DNA from 3 places in the Pseudomonas sp. LBUM1661 genome. Region 1 is predicted to be linked to each of the others. Evidence: predicted binding sites of a transcription regulator. Region 1 holds the regulator's gene; each other region holds the start of a gene.
What was found. The regulator sigma-54, encoded in region 1, starts transcription at its own class of promoters, with help from an activator protein. The targets are predictions, from matches to a motif close to ANTGGCATNNANNTTGCTNT.
Positions count from the first base shown of each region.

Region 2: a site for sigma-54 is predicted at 3,304-3,323, ahead of glnA (glutamate--ammonia ligase). Genes of this name have one in related genera too.
Region 3: a site for sigma-54 is predicted at 1,672-1,691, ahead of glnK (P-II family nitrogen regulator). Genes of this name have one in related genera too.

Region 1 covers NZ_CP166794.1:977,286-982,778, forward strand. The annotation lists gene rapZ (RNase adapter RapZ) at 1-489, opposite strand, end outside; gene ptsN (PTS IIA-like nitrogen regulatory protein PtsN) at 492-956, opposite strand; gene hpf (ribosome hibernation-promoting factor, HPF/YfiA family) at 969-1,277, opposite strand; gene ACA057_RS04390 (RNA polymerase factor sigma-54) at 1,352-2,845, opposite strand; gene lptB (LPS export ABC transporter ATP-binding protein) at 3,119-3,844, opposite strand; gene lptA (lipopolysaccharide transport periplasmic protein LptA) at 3,844-4,392, opposite strand; gene lptC (LPS export ABC transporter periplasmic protein LptC) at 4,379-4,951, opposite strand; gene ACA057_RS04410 (KdsC family phosphatase) at 4,959-5,483, opposite strand; gene ACA057_RS04415 (KpsF/GutQ family sugar-phosphate isomerase) at 5,483-5,493, opposite strand, start outside.
Region 2 covers NZ_CP166794.1:337,573-343,065, reverse strand. The annotation lists gene typA (translational GTPase TypA) at 1-1,495, opposite strand, end outside; gene thiI (tRNA uracil 4-sulfurtransferase ThiI) at 1,635-3,089, opposite strand; gene glnA (glutamate--ammonia ligase) at 3,420-4,826, shown strand; gene ACA057_RS01640 (DUF4124 domain-containing protein) at 5,119-5,493, shown strand, end outside.
Region 3 covers NZ_CP166794.1:6,610,642-6,616,134, reverse strand. The annotation lists gene ACA057_RS30485 (YifB family Mg chelatase-like AAA ATPase) at 1-624, opposite strand, end outside; gene ACA057_RS30480 (accessory factor UbiK family protein) at 1,212-1,478, opposite strand; gene glnK (P-II family nitrogen regulator) at 1,898-2,236, shown strand; gene ACA057_RS30470 (ammonium transporter) at 2,272-3,609, shown strand; gene ACA057_RS30465 (secondary thiamine-phosphate synthase enzyme YjbQ) at 3,824-4,249, shown strand; gene sutA (dormancy-specific transcriptional regulator SutA) at 4,352-4,672, shown strand; gene ACA057_RS30455 (HAD family hydrolase) at 4,871-5,493, opposite strand, start outside.

The DNA.
Region 1 (5,493 bases):
GGGTTCCGGCTGGTTCAACAGGCGCAGTTTGATGGTGTCGCGCAGCTGGTAAAGGTTCAGGTTGGTGGTGTTGACTTTGAGATCCGCGAGGTCGGCAATCGGGCCGAGCAGGCTGGTTTCATCGTTGATCGCCTCGGCCAGCGAGCGATTGGCGCTGCTCAGCGGGTGGCGACGACGGGTTTCCGAAAAGCGTTTGAGCAGGGTTTCTTCGTCGGCATCCAGGTACAGGACATCGCACTGGATATGCCGGCTGCGGACTTCTTCGAGCAGTTCCGGAAAGCGCGACAGGTGACTTGGCAAGTTGCGTGCGTCAATCGACACGGCAACCAGCGGTTGTGCCAGTTCGGTGTGAATCAACGCGCGTTCGGCCAGCTCCGGCAGCAAGCCGGCGGGCAAGTTGTCGATGCAGTAGTAGCCGTTGTCCTCAAGGACATCGAGCGCGGTACTTTTACCTGAGCCGGAACGGCCACTGACGATGATCAAACGCATGATTACTGACCGTTTTGCTCGTCCAGGACAACCTGATACAAGGCTTCATTGCTCGGGGCGCTGCGCAGTTTTTCGCGCACTTCCTTGCGATCGAGCATGCTGGCGATCTGGCGCAATAGCTCCAGGTGCGCATCGGTGGCGGCTTCCGGCACCAGCAGAACGAACAGCAGGTCAACCGGGGCGCCGTCGATGGCGTCGAAATCAATAGGGGCGTCGAGGTGCATCAAGGCGCTGATGGGTGCGGAGCAACCCTTCAGGCGGCAGTGGGGGATGGCGATGCCGTTACCAAAACCGGTAGAACCGAGTTTTTCACGGGCGACCAGACTCTCGAAGACATCCTGCATGGCCAGATCCGGCACTTCGCGATGGATTAGGTTGGCAATTTGCTCGAGGGCTTTCTTTTTACTGCCGCCCGGCACGTTCACGAGGGAACGGCCGGGGGTCAGGATGCTTTCAAGTCGGATCATGAGTTGGGAGTGTTAACGACCGGTCGCACCCTGGAGGAGGCTCTGGGTCTTTTCCTTATGCTTTTTGAGTTGTTTATCCAGCTTGTCGGTCAATGCGTCGATCGCTGCGTACATATCGGTATGTTCCGCGTTAGCGACCACTTCATTGCCGGGAATATGCAGCGTGGCTTCGATTTTCTGCTTGAGCTTTTCGACCGTCATCGTCACTTGGACGTTGGTGATCTTGTCGAAATGCCGTTCCAATCGTTCGAGTTTTTCGCCGATGTAGGTGCGAAGAGGTTCGGTCACTTCCAGTTGGTGTCCACTGATGTTGACTTGCATACAGCTTCTCCTTCGTTGCCAGTGCATAAAGCGGCAGGCAGAAATGCCTGCCACTGGAACGCTGTGGCGTGGCTCTACATCAACCGCTTGCGTTCGCTCGAAGGCGCGATTCCTAAGGACTCGCGGTACTTGGCGACGGTGCGGCGAGCCACCTGAATGCCTTGTGCCTCCAGTAAACCAGCGATCTTGCTGTCACTCAACGGCTTTTTCTGATTTTCCGCAGCAACCAGTTTTTTGATGATCGCGCGAATCGCCGTGGACGAGCATTCGCCGCCCTCGGAGGTGCTGACGTGGCTGGAGAAAAAGTATTTCAGTTCATAAATACCGCGAGGGGTATGCATGAATTTTTGCGTGGTGACCCGGGAAATCGTCGACTCGTGCATGCCGACCGCTTCGGCGATGTCATGCAGCACCAGCGGTTTCATGGCTTCGTCGCCGTATTCCAGGAAGCCGCGCTGATGCTCGACGATCTGGGTGGCCACTTTCATCAGGGTTTCGTTGCGGCTTTGCAGGCTTTTGATGAACCAGCGGGCCTCTTGCAGCTGGTTGCGCATGAAGGTGTTGTCGGCGCTGGTGTCGGCGCGGCGCACAAACCCGGCGTACTGCGCGTTGACCCGAAGGCGTGGCACCGACTCCTGATTGAGCTCTACCAGCCAGCGCTCGTTGTCCTTGCGCACGATCACGTCGGGCACCACGTATTCGGCTTCACTGGACTCGATTTGCGAGCCGGGGCGCGGGTTGAGGCTCTGCACCAGCTCAATCACCTGGCGCAGTTCATCTTCCTTGAGCTTCATGCGCCGCATCAATTGGCTGTAGTCGCGGCTGCCGAGCAGGTCAATGTAATCGGAGACCAGACGCTTGGCCTCGGTCAGCCATGGGGTCTTGGCGGGCAACTGGCGTAATTGCAGCAGCAGGCATTCACCCAGGTTGCGGGCGCCGATGCCGGCAGGTTCGAATTGCTGGATGCGGTGCAGGACGGCTTCAATCTCGTCCAGTTCGATGTCCAGTTCCGGATCGAAGGCTTCGAGGATTTCCTCGAGGGTTTCGTCCAGGTAGCCCTGATTGTTGATGCAGTCGATCAGGGTCACGGCGATCAGGCGATCGGTGTCGGACATCGGTGCCAGGTTCAGTTGCCACAGCAGGTGGCTTTGCAGGCTTTCGCCGGCCGACGTGCGGGTGGTGAAATCCCACTCGTCGTCATCGTTGCTCGGCAGGCTGCTGGCGCTGGTCTGGTAGACGTCTTCCCACGCGGTATCGACCGGCAGTTCGTTGGGAATGCGCTCGTTCCAGTCACCTTCCTCGAGGTTATCCACCGTCGGGGCGGTTTCCTGGTAAGAGGGTTCCGAAACATCGGCGTTGGGTAGTTGTTCGGCTTTGTCGGCCAACGGGTCGGCGTTATCGAAGTCGTCGCCTTCTTCCTGGCGTTCGAGCATCGGATTGGACTCCAGGGCCTCCTGGATTTCCTGTTGCAGGTCCAGGGTCGACAATTGGAGCAGGCGGATGGCCTGTTGCAGCTGCGGTGTCATCGTCAGCTGCTGGCCCATTCTCAAGACTAGCGATGGTTTCATGGCAGGGGCTTAACACCTTATTCGCCGGCGCACATGCGCCATCCACTACAGAGCGCCGGAGCGCCAAACATAAGCAAATTATATGCCCGAAACTGCAGCGTTTGCCTAGAGCGCCGTAACAATAAAAAGCTGCAAAGTTTTATTGACACATTGAACCGACTGGCTTCGGAAAATCTTTGAAGCGTCGCGTTTGCCTAGAGCGCCGTAACAATAAAAAAAAGTTGATTTTTTATCGAGACAAGCGCTCGGTCGACTGGCCACGCACCCCGGCGTTTACAGGCGGAACTCATGGCCCAGGTACACTTCCTTGACCAGTTCGTTGGCCAGGATGGTGGCAGAGTCACCTTCGGCGATCAGTTGGCCATCGTTGACGATGTAGGCGGTTTCGCAGATATCCAGGGTTTCACGGACGTTGTGGTCGGTGATCAGCACGCCAATGCCCTTGGCCTTGAGGTGGTGGATGATCTGCTTGATGTCGCCCACCGAAATCGGGTCCACACCGGCGAAGGGTTCGTCGAGGAGGATGAATTTCGGGTTGGTGGCCAGAGCGCGGGCGATTTCCACACGGCGGCGTTCACCACCGGACAGGCTCATGCCAAGGTTGTCGCGGATGTGGCTGATGTGGAATTCCTGCAGCAGGCTTTCCAGCTCCTTGCGACGACCGGCCTTGTCGAGTTCCTTGCGGGTCTCGAGGATGGCCATGATGTTATCGGCTACCGAGAGTTTGCGGAAGATCGACGCTTCTTGCGGAAGATAGCCGATACCGGCCTTCGCACGACCGTGCATCGGCTGGTGGCTGACGTCCAGATCGTCGATCAGCACGCGACCCTGATCGGCCTGTACCAGGCCGACAATCATATAAAAACAGGTGGTTTTGCCGGCGCCGTTCGGGCCAAGCAGGCCGACGATCTGACCGCTGTCGATAGACAGGCTGACGTCACGCACGACCTGGCGGCTCTTGTAGCTCTTGGCCAAGTGCTGAGCTTTCAGAGTTGCCATTACTGGGCCTTTTGCTCGTCGGTTTTCTTCTTCGGCTGAATCACCATGTCGATGCGCGGACGCGACTCGGTGACCTTGTTGCCTGTAGCGCGACCGGCGCTCGCAAGCTTTTTAACGGTGTCATAGACGATTTTCTCGCCTTGGGTGACGTTGTTGTCCTTGTCGATGACTTTGGCGCGATCGATCAGGACGACGCGGTTTTGCGAGGCGTGGTACTGGATAGTCACCCCGTAACCCTGCACAGGCTTGGTGTCGCCCGCAGTTTGCAGCTGCTCGAAATAGGCGAGGTTGCCGACCGAGGTCACGACGTCGATGTCGCCGGTCGGGGTGCGGGTGATCGTCACGGTGTTGCCGGTGACTTTCATCGAGCCCTGGGTAATGATCACGTCGCCTTTATAGGTGGCAACGCCATTCTTGTCGTCCAGTTGGGCATCGTCGGCCTGAATGCGGATTGGCTGCTCTTGATCGTTCGGCAGAGCCCAGGCGCTCACGCTTCCCAGTGCTGCGCCCAGACTGAGCAAAATAGGGAGGGTTTTAACGAGCCTCATACTGTCCTCTTACGTTCGATAGCAGGTGTATCCTGCTTTCTTTCAAGTACGCTTTCATGCCGTTGCCTGTCGATACACCGCCAGCGCCGTCGATTCTAACGGGTTGATCGGTCTGCGCATATTGCTGCTGCGGGAACACAGTCATACGGGTGGTGGTAATCAGGGTCTTGCGGTTTTTCTCATCGAAACGCGTAATGCGAACCGAGTCGATCAGTTCGACTTGAGTGCCGTCCGGATTGACTTCGCCGCGTTCACTCTGGACGTGCCAAGGGAATGCGGTACCGCGAAACATGTTCAGGTCCGGATTGGTCAGCAACGTCACTTCGGTCGCTTTCAGGTGTTCGACCTTGTCGGACGTCATTTCGTATTGCAGCCCGCCGTCGGGCAAGTACTGCACGCTGTGGGCGTTGATGGCGTAATAGTCGATCGCGGTTTCATCGACCTTGGCCACAGGCTTGTCGAGGAAGCGTTCGGGGCTGATGTTCCAGTAGCCGACCGCCGCGAATATCGCTGCGATGCAACCGAACACCAGGATGTTGCGAAACTTTTTGCTCAGCATAGTTGGCTCACAGGTACGCAGCGTTGGCCGCATCGAGGCGGCCTTGGGCGCGCAGGATCAATTCGCAGAATTCGCGAGCGGCACCCTCGCCACCGCGGGCCTGGGTGATGCCGTGGGCGTGTTCGCGCACGAAGCTGGCGGCATTGGCCACCGCCATGCCCAGGCCCACACGGCGAATCACCGGCAGGTCCGGCAGGTCGTCGCCGAGATAAGCCACTTCTTCATAGCTTAGATTGAGCTGGGCAAGAAGCCCGTCGAGTACCACAAGTTTGTCTTCGCGTCCCTGGAACAGGTGTGGAATGCCGAGGTTCTTCGCGCGTCGCTCCACGACCGGGGTCTTGCGACCGCTGATGATAGCGGTCTGCACGCCGGCTGCCATCAACATCTTGATGCCCTGGCCGTCGAGGGTGTTGAACGTCTTGAATTCACTGCCGTCTTCGAGGAAGTACAGGCGTCCGTCGGTCAGCACGCCATCGACGTCGAAAACCGCCAGTTTGATGTGCTTGCCGCGTTGCAGCAGATCGGTGCTCATTACATGACTC
Region 2 (5,493 bases), 640 kb from region 1:
AAGTCAGTGCCTTACCGGTAGCTACCGACACCAGCACGCCGTTCTGACGGCCGGACATGTCGCCGGACTTCATCACGTCGTAACGGTCGAAGATCGAGGTCAGGATGCCTGCACCAGAGGTCAGGGTCAGGAACTCGTTACGGAAACCGATCAGGCCACGAGCCGGGATGTTGTACTCAAGGCGCACACGGCCCTTGCCATCCGGAACCATGTTGGTCAGGTCGCCTTTACGGTTACCGATTTGCTCCATGATCGCGCCCTGGGATTCTTCCGGCAGGTCGATGGTCACGTTTTCGTACGGTTCGTGCTTCACGCCGTCAACCAGACGGATGATCACTTCTGGACGACCAACACCCATTTCGAAGCCTTCGCGACGCATGGTTTCGATCAGTACCGAGAGGTGCAGCTCACCACGGCCGGAGACTTTGAACTTGTCGGCGGTGTCGCCTTCTTCAACGCGCAGGGCAACGTTGTAGAGCAGTTCTTTGTCCAGACGCTCTTTGATGTTACGGCTGGTGACGAACTTGCCTTCACGACCGCAGAACGGCGAGTCGTTAACCTGGAAGGTCATGGAAACGGTCGGTTCGTCAACGGTCAGCGGCTTCATCGCTTCAACGGTCTGTGGGTCGCACAGGGTGTCGGAGATGAACAGCTGGTCGAAGCCGCTGATGCAGACGATGTCGCCGGCAGCTGCTTCTTCAACGTCGATGCGGTGCAGACCGTGGTGACCCATCAGCTTCAGGATACGACCGTTGCGGCGCTTGCCGTCAACGTCGATAGCCACGACCTGGGTGTTCGGCTTGACGCGACCACGAGCGATACGGCCAACGCCGATAACACCCAGGAAGCTGTTGTAGTCCAGTGCCGAGATTTGCATCTGGAACGGGCCGTCACGGTCAACTTTTGGAGCGGGAACGTGGTCGACGATCGCCTGGTACAGCGGGGTCATGTCTTCCGCCATGGCGGTGTGTTCCAGACCGGCAATACCGTTCAGGGCCGAAGCGTAAACAACCTGGAAGTCCAGTTGTTCTTCGGTAGCACCGAGGTTGTCGAACAGGTCGAAGATCTGATCCAGAACCCAGTCCGGACGCGCGCCTGGACGGTCAACCTTGTTGATCACCACGATTGGACGCAGGCCGGCTTCGAAAGCCTTCTTGGTCACGAAACGGGTTTGCGGCATAGGGCCGTCTTGAGCGTCAACCAGCAGCAGAACGGAGTCAACCATCGACATTACGCGTTCAACTTCGCCGCCGAAGTCGGCGTGGCCCGGGGTGTCCACGATGTTGATGTGGTAGCCGTTCCAGTTGATGGCGGTGTTTTTCGCCAGAATGGTAATACCGCGCTCTTTCTCCTGGTCGTTGGAGTCCATCACGCGCTCGTCGTTGAGCTCGTTGCGCTCCAGGGTGCCGGATTGACGCAAGAGTTTGTCTACCAGGGTGGTTTTACCATGGTCAACGTGAGCAATGATGGCGATGTTACGTAGATTTTCGATCACTTGTGTATCTCGATCAGAGGATTCGGTGTGCTGACAAGTCTTGGCAGCGATTTACAGTAGAGTCAGGCCTTGCCGTTACAGCTTGACGGCAGAGTCGGGGGGCCGGTGACGCAGGCCACAGGCATACAGCCCCGGGCTCTTAGCTCGGTCGATAAACGCGCACATTGGCATGCCCCTCACTGAGCAAATGGTGGGCATGCAGGCGACTCATCACGCCTTTGTCGCAATACAGCAGGTACTGGCGAGTAGGGTCCAGTTCCTTGAAACGAGCGTTCAATGCATAAAACGGCATCGTCTGTACCTCAATGCCAGCAAGCTCCAGCGGCTCGTCTTCAGCGGCATCCGGGTGACGGATGTCGATGATGATCTGACCGGCCAGTGCTTCGCTGACTTCTTCGATCTGCACATCCTGGCCCAATTCGTCGATCACGCGATCGATCGGCACCAGTTTGGCGTTCTCGAGCGCACGCTCAAGGACCGCCATGTCGAATTCTTTCTCTTCATGCTCCACGCGCGGACGCTTGGCGTGGGTCTTGGGGTTCACCGAAATGACCCCGCAATACTCCGGCATGTGCTTGGCGAAGTCGGCAGTGCCGATTTCGTTGGCCAGGTCGATGATGTCCTGCTTGTGACTGGCGATCAGCGGACGCAAGACCAGCTTGTCGGTCACGCAGTCGATCACGGACAGGTTCGGCAGCGTCTGGCTCGACACTTGGGAAATCGCCTCGCCGGTCACCAGCGCATCGATCTCCAGCCGATCGGCAATACGAGAAGCAGCGCGCAACATCATACGCTTCAAAACTACGCCCATATGACTGTTATCGACTTTCCCGAGAATTTCTCCCAGTACTTCTTCGAAAGGCACACTGACAAATAACACGCGTTGGGAGCTGCCGTACTTCTTCCAGATGAAATGCGCGACTTCCATAACGCCCAGTTCATGGGCCCGTCCGCCCAGATTGAAGAAGCAGAAATGGCTCATAAGCCCGCGCCGCATGATCTGGTACGCGGCGACGGTGGAATCGAAGCCGCCGGACATCAGCACAAGCGTCTGCTCCAGGGCACCCAGCGGATAACCGCCGATGCTGTTGTGCTGGTTGTGGATCACGAACAACCGTTTGTCGCGAATTTCGATGCGAACTTCGATTTCCGGCTCTTTCAGCGAGATTCCAGCGGCGCCGCACTGACGACGCAGTTGGCTGCCGACGTATTTCTCGACGTCCATCGAGCTGAATTCATGCTTGCCGGCACGCTTGCAGCGCACCGAAAAAATCTTCCCGGCCAACGCATCACCGAAGTGCTGCTTGCACTTGACGACGATGTCATCGAAGTCGCCCAACGGGTACTCGTCGACCTGCAGGAAATGCGCGATGCCCGGCATGCAGCTCAGGCGCTCGGTCATCTCCTTCAGGGCTTTGGGCTCGCTGACGCGGGTTTCCAGCTCGAGATTGTCCCACACACCGTTCACCACCACAGCCGGGTCCAGGTCGCGGAGCACGGTACGGATGTTCTTGGCCAACTGACGGATGAAACGCATCCGTACCGGGCGGCTCTTGATGGTGATCTCGGGGAAGACTTTTACGATTAGTTTCATGAAAACAGCGCGCGCTGGGCCAGCCGAAAAAGGGGGGCGCGGATTATAGCGGAAATTGCTCAAGGTTTAACCAGTTAATGTGCAGAAGGTTTTGCGCGCACCAAAACAGGTCATTTGTCGATTTTAGCGCCACATTGTAGGGCGAGATTTTCTGCTTTAAGACACTTTGCTCCTATATAAGCGTGAATTTGGGGCAAAAAACCCATGGTGGGGCACTGGCATGCAATTTGCTCCCTTGTGAGGCAGGTTGCCTTGGCAGAGTATTCGCGCCGGCATCACCCACATTCTAAGGGCATCCACTACTAAGCCCGAAGCCACCCGGAGGACACTATGTCGAAGTCGGTTCAACTCATCAAAGATCATGACGTCAAGTGGATTGATCTGCGCTTCACGGACACCAAAGGCACTCAGCACCACGTGACCATGCCGGCTCGCGACGCGCTGGATGAAGCTTTCTTTGAAGAAGGCAAAATGTTCGACGGTTCCTCCATTGCTGGCTGGAAAGGCATCGAAGCCTCCGACATGATCCTGATGCCGGACGACAGCACCGCTGTTCTCGACCCGTTCACCGAAGAGCCGACCCTGATCCTGGTCTGCGACGTGATAGAGCCTTCGACCATGCAAGGCTACGACCGTGACCCACGTGCGATCGCCAAGCGCGCCGAGGAATACCTGAAGTCGACCGGTATCGGCGACACCGTATTTGTTGGTCCAGAGCCTGAGTTCTTCATCTTCGACGAAGTGAAGTTCAAGTCCGACATCTCCGGTTCGATGTTCAAGATCTACTCCGAACAAGGTTCGTGGATGTCCGACCAGGACGTGGAAGGCGGCAACAAAGGCCACCGTCCAGGCGTCAAAGGCGGCTACTTCCCGGTTCCGCCGTTCGACCACGACCACGAAATCCGTACCTCCATGTGCAACGCCATGGAAGAAATGGGCCTGGTCATCGAAGTTCACCACCACGAAGTGGCAACCGCTGGCCAGAACGAAATCGGCGTGAAGTTCAACACCCTGGTAGCCAAGGCTGACGAAGTTCAAACCCTGAAGTACTGCGTACACAACGTTGCCGATGCCTACGGCCGCACCGCGACCTTCATGCCTAAGCCGCTGTACGGCGACAACGGTTCGGGTATGCACGTTCACCTGTCCATCGCCAAAGATGGCAAGAACACCTTCGCTGGCGAAGGTTATGCCGGCCTGTCCGACACCGCCCTGTACTTCATCGGCGGCATCATCAAGCACGGTAAGGCCCTGAACGGCTTCACCAACCCGTCGACCAACTCCTACAAGCGTCTGGTCCCAGGTTTCGAAGCTCCGGTCATGCTGGCCTACTCGGCGCGTAACCGTTCCGCTTCGATCCGTATTCCTTACGTGTCCAGCCCTCGCGCTCGCCGTATCGAAGCCCGCTTCCCGGATCCAGCAGCCAACCCGTACCTGGGCTTCGCTGCCCTGTTGATGGCTGGCCTGGACGGCATCCAGAACAAGATCCACCCTGGCGATGCCGCTGACAAAAACCTGTACGACCTGCCGCCTGAAGAGGCGAAAGAGATCCCACAAGTTTGCGGCAGCCTGAAAGAAGCCCTGGAAGAGCTGGACAAAGGTCGCGCGTTCCTGACCAAGGGCGGCGTGTTCTCCGATGACTTCATCGACGCTTACATCGCTCTGAAAAGCGAAGAAGAAATCAAGGTCCGCACCTTCGTACACCCACTGGAATACGAGCTGTACTACAGCTGCTGATCCGGTAGCGTCTGCGCAAGCAGGCGTGACAAAAAAGAGGCTTCCTTCGGGAAGCCTTTTTTGTGCCCGGGATATAACGGATGGCAATGCCCCCATGTGGGAGCGAGCCTGCTCGCGATGGGCGTTAACGATAACGCGTGTTTACTGGCTAACCGCGGCGCCATTGAGCCCATCGCGAGCAAGCTCACTCCTACAGGGAGTTCGGTAAATCATGCCCAAATGTTAATGCCTTGGGTCAACGGTCGTCCCTGACCTATGCTGCAAGCCAATGCTTTCGTTTCCGGTCGAATTTATGGGTCGTGCTTTTCTATTGATGTTGCTGCTGATCGCCCTGCCCGTCGCAGCGCAGATCTACAAGTACACCGATGCCGACGGCAACACTGCCTACAGCAATCAACCCCCCGATGGCGTCAAGGCGCAGCCGGTCGACCTGCCGCCGCTCAACAGTGTCGAACCCCAGCCACCTTCCGCCCCACCGGCTGAAGCCAATAACAGTGAACAACCCGGCAGCGCCTACGAGGTGCTGGAACTGACCGGTTTGCCCACCACCGAAGCCCTGCGCGCCAACAACGGCACCTTCACCGTCAACGTGCTGATCAAGCCGCGCCTGCAAGGCCCGCATCTGTTCCGTTTGTTGCTGGACGATCAACCGTACGGTCAGCCCAGC
Region 3 (5,493 bases), 1.2 Mb from region 1:
CGCTGCGATCAGCAATGCGCGCTTGGCCGAGAGTTGGCCCTGGACTTCATTCAAGTCGGGGTAGGGTTTGCTGGCATAGAGCAAACCATCGGAGACGTAGGGCTCGACCGGCGTATGACCATTGAAGTGTGCCACCGCCTCCAGCAAATGATCCACAGCAATCACCTTCAGCCCCGACGCCAGGCACGCCTCCTCGGCATTCGCCCGCGGCACCATCAACGCACGCCCGGCCTTGCGCGCAGCCAGTGCCGCCGGCAACACGCCCCTCACGGCCCGTACCGCGCCTGACAACGCCAATTCACCCAAGCATTCAATGTCATCCAGCGTCAACGTCGGCACCTGCACGCTGGCGGACAGAATCCCCAAGGCAATCGCCAAATCAAATCGCCCGCCGTCCTTTGGTAAGTCGGCGGGAGCGAGATTCAAGGTGATGCGCCGAGCGGGAAATTGCAGGCCGGAATTGATGATCGCGCTGCGTACCCGATCCTTGCTTTCCTTTACCGCCGCTTCGGGTAACCCGACCATCGTCAGCGATGGCAGACCATTGGCCAGATGGACTTCTACGGTGACGGCGGGGGCATCCACACCAATCTGGGCGCGGCTGTGGACGATGGAGAGGGACATGGTCGTTCCTTGAGTTGGCGGGAGCCGCTTCCTGCGGTTTTTGAAGGGTAGTTGTGAGGTGGCGTTTGAGCTTGGCAATTCAGGCGCAAAACTTTCGCAGAATGTTACTGGCCAAAGCCGTCACGCGATCTATAGCAGCTGGCGAAGCCTGCGTTCGGCAGCTGCTACAAAGGTTGCGCCGGGGCTGGCATTGTTTGTCGGGGGGAGGGACGAGAGCTGGTTTAGATAAGCGTCATCGCTATTCATTGATACAGCTCCTTTTGCTTAAGGGCTGCCGGCAATTGTCGCCAAACAATTGGGTGGCAGTTGTACGAGGGTTGGCGAACCGGAGCAAAAGGAACCCGGCAGACCCGAAGGTCTCCCACGCACAACCGCCATGACTCGATGTGGCGGGAACAAAGCTCCGCCATCGGATGGTCGTTGTGCGCCTTAAGCTTCCGGGTCGCCAAACCCAGTGCTGAACATTCAGCATTGGGTGAGCTTAGGAACCGGGGCTTTGTGGCGCAATCGGACGGCGGTGTGATCTTTGTAAACGTTGCCTGGAATTAGCGCTGAATGATCGTTCCCACGAGCGTGGGAACGATCAGTTACTCGGCGTCAGCAGGTGGATTCAGCTTCGCTTCCAGCTCTGCAACCTTCGCTTCAAGACTCTCCAGCCGAGCCCGGGTCCGCGCCAGCACGACCATCTGGCTATCGAATTCTTCCCGGCTCACCAGATCCAGCTTACTAAAGCCGCTTTGCAACAAAGCCTTGAACTGGCTTTCGATTTCGCTTTTCGGCAGTGGGGTGTCGCCGCTGAAGAGGCGGGAGGCGGTGCCGGTCAGGGCGTCGAGGAAGTCTTTGGGCGCGAGCATGGGAAATATCCTGTCAACAATGGCGGGCAGTGTATCACGCAGTGTCTATAGTCAATCCCGAGCGCTGGCCGTGCACGCTTTTCGCGCATGCGGACGGACGGCGTCGCACTGTTGTTGTGCGTAACGCGACAGGAGTTGTGGCGAAGTGATCGGCATCTGCGGCCAAGGGCTTGAAAACAGAGGGTTTTGTGGAGATGGCAAGCTTTCTGCTTAGTCGGTAGTGACCCATGCACTGATGCAGTCGCTGTGACGAATGCAGTGCGCCAAGCGGAACGGGGGATGCGTTTCGTGCGGAGTGGTTAGCAGGCGTCGGACGGGCAGGTAAGGCCGACGATGCGTTACAAAGCCAGGCACTGCGCTTAGACTTGAGTCGGGTTTGTTTTCCTGGGGCAAGTCCACCAATTCGGGAGAGAGTTTTCATGAAGCTAGTCACTGCCATCATCAAGCCGTTCAAACTGGACGACGTGCGCGAGTCGCTGTCCGAGATCGGCGTGCAGGGCATTACCGTTACTGAAGTCAAAGGCTTCGGGCGGCAGAAGGGTCACACCGAGCTGTATCGCGGCGCGGAATACGTGGTCGATTTTCTGCCCAAGGTGAAGATTGATGTCGCCATTGACGACAAGGATCTTGATCGGGTTATCGAGGCGATAACCAAGGCTGCCAACACCGGCAAGATCGGTGACGGCAAGATCTTCGTGGTCAATCTGGAACAGGCGATTCGCATCCGTACCGGCGAAACCGATACCGACGCAATCTAAGCCGCCACAAACCCAACGCCCCAGGAGAAAACAATATGACTCTGCGTAAACTCGCAGGGCTAGGAGCCCTGTTGTCCCTCGTAATGCCCAGCCTGGCTATGGCGGCAGACGAAGTGGCGGCCCCAGTCCTCAACTCCGGCGACACCGCCTGGATGATGACCTCGACAGCCCTCGTGCTGTTCATGACCATTCCCGGCCTCGCGCTGTTCTACGGCGGCATGGTTCGCTCCAAAAATATTCTTTCCGTGATGATGCAGTGTTTCGCCATTACCGGTCTGATCAGCATTCTGTGGGTCATTTATGGCTACAGCATCGCGTTCGACACCACCGGCATGGAGCAGGGCGTCGTCAACTTCAACTCCTTCTTCGGCGGCATGGGCAAGGCATTCCTCGCCGGTGTCACGCCATCGAGCCTGACCGGGCCCGCGGCACTGTTTCCTGAGGCGGTGTTCATCACCTTCCAGATGACCTTCGCGATCATTACCCCAGCGCTGATCGTCGGTGCCTTCGCCGAGCGGATGAAGTTCTCCGCGATGCTGATCTTCATGGGCGTCTGGTTCACCCTGGTGTATGCACCGATTGCGCATATGGTCTGGTCCGGCAACGGCGGCCTGATGTGGGACTGGGGCGTGCTGGACTTCGCCGGCGGCACCGTGGTGCACATCAACGCCGGTGTGGCCGGTCTGATTGCCTGCCTGGTACTGGGCAAGCGCAAAGGCTTCCCGACCACCCCGATGGCCCCGCACAACCTCGGTTACACCCTGATGGGCGCGGCTATGTTGTGGGTGGGCTGGTTCGGCTTCAACGCCGGTTCCGCCGCTGCCGCCAACGGCACGGCCGGTATGGCGATGCTGGTTACCCAAATCGCAACCGCCGCTGCTGCACTGGGCTGGATGTTCGCCGAGTGGATCACTCACGGCAAACCAAGCGCTCTGGGTATCGCTTCGGGTGTTGTCGCTGGTCTGGTTGCCATCACGCCAGCCGCTGGCACCGTGGGCCCGATGGGTGCTCTGGTGATCGGCCTGGCAGCGGGCGTGGTGTGCTTCTTCTGCGCCACCACCCTGAAACGCAAACTCGGCTATGACGACTCCCTGGACGCCTTCGGCGTGCACGGTATCGGCGGTATCCTCGGCGCGATCCTCACCGGTGTGTTCGCTGCGCCGTCCCTGGGTGGCTTCGGCACCGTGACCGACATCGCCGCACAAGTCTGGATCCAGTGCAAAGGCGTGGGCTTCACGGTGATCTACACCGCGATCGTCACCTTCATCATTCTCAAGGTCCTGGACGCCGTCATGGGTCTGCGCATCACCGAAGAAGAAGAGGCTGTCGGCATCGATCTGGCGCTTCACAACGAACGCGGCTACAACTTGTAAGCACGCGCATAAAAAACTTGCCCGGCTTGCCGGGCATTTTTTTGTCTGGCGTTTGTCAGTGTAGGAACTGCTGAAAGGTTTTTTCGTACACGTTTAGTGGTGTTTACGACGGGTGATTTTCTGCGGCCAATGGCTTACATGATTGAAGGAATATTAGGGCCTTTGTTTTTTCCCAGAGCGCGCTAGAATGCGCCCCGAACGTGCGGAGAACTGTATGTGGCAACAGACTCTGATTACCCTGCGGGCGAGGCCCCGGGGCTTTCATCTGGTAACGGACGAGTTACTCGCCGGCCTGCCTGAACTCAAGGCATGTCGGGTCGGTCTGTTGCATTTGTGGCTGCAGCATACCTCGGCGTCGTTGACCATCAACGAGAACGCCGATCCGGCGGTACGTCGCGACTTCGAACGATTTTTCAATCGTCTGATCCCACAAGGAACAGACGTCTATGAGCATAACGACGAAGGCCTGGACGACCTCCCGGCGCACTTCAAGGCCAGCGTACTTGGCTGTCAGCTCAGTTTGCCGATTTCGGCAGGCCGACTGGCGCTGGGGACCTGGCAAGGCGTTTATCTGGGCGAGCACCGTGATCATGGCGGTGCCCGTAAAGTCCTCGCCACCGTGCACGGTGAAGGGGCATAAGCCGCTGGTTACCAGCGGTTGTAGAATTTTTTCCAGCGGCCTTCGACAGACGGCGAAGCTGGGCTATAACTAATCTGCTTTTCGCAAGTCATGAGGTAGAACATGAGCGACGATGATCTGGAAAACGACGACCTCGAAGTAGGCGACGACGAAACCGAAGAAGGTCTGGAAGCAGCGGCGGACGACGTCGTTGAAGACGACGGCGGTGAAGCGCCCGTTCCGACCGCCAAAGGCAAAGCCAAGGCAGCGGTATCGGTCGATGAGCTGCCGAGCGTTGAAGCAAAAAACAAGGAACGTGATGCCTTGGCCAAGGCCATGGAAGAGTTCCTGGCCAAGGGCGGCAAGGTGCAGGAAGTGGAGGCCAATGTGGTCGCCGATCCGCCCAAGAAGCCTGACAACAAGTACGGCAGCCGGCCTATCTAAGGCTGCTGCTTGCTTGCTGAAAAAGCCCGCCGTCGCTGCGGGCTTTTTCATGGGTGGAGTATAAGTCTCGAATCTGCGGTGATCCCTGTGGGAGCGGGCTTGCTCGCGAAAGCGGTAGGTCAGTCAAGGTGATGTCGACTGACACGACCCCTTCGCGAGCAAGCCCGCTCCCACATTGGATTTTTGTACTCCTCAGGATCAGTGTTGGACGTTCCACCGCGCCAACAGCGCCGGCAATTCGGTCAGGCTGCGAATCTCGGCATCCGGGGCCTTGTCGGCTTCCCAGGCTTTGCCGGCCGGGTTGAACCAGATTGCCCGCAACCCCGCCTGCTGCGCCCCGGCAATGTCATCACCCGGATGATCGCCGACATGCACCGCCGTCTCGGCCGTTGCCCCGCCACGCTGCAATGCTTCGTGAAACAGTCGCGCGTCCGGCTTGGCGACGCCGATGTCTTCGGCGCACAGCGCAAACTTGAAGTAATCCGCCAGCCCTAAACGGCGCACATCGGCGTTGCCGTTGGTGACCACGCCCAAGGCGTAATGCTTGGCCAACGTCTCCAGCGTCGGCTCGACTTCAGGGAACACCTCGATCTGATGCCTTGCGTGCAGGAACACTTCAAAACTCTTGTCGGCCAGGTCCGAAGCCTGGCCGTGGTCGTAACCGGCCTCTTCCAGCGCATGGAACAGCACTTTGCGGCGCAAGGCACTGATGCGGTGCTTGAGGCTCGGCTCGCTGCCGAGGATTCGCTCGCGAATGGTCCACAAGTGTTCCACCGGCACGGCACCGAGGTTCGGCGCGTGTTCGGTCAGCCATTCACGCA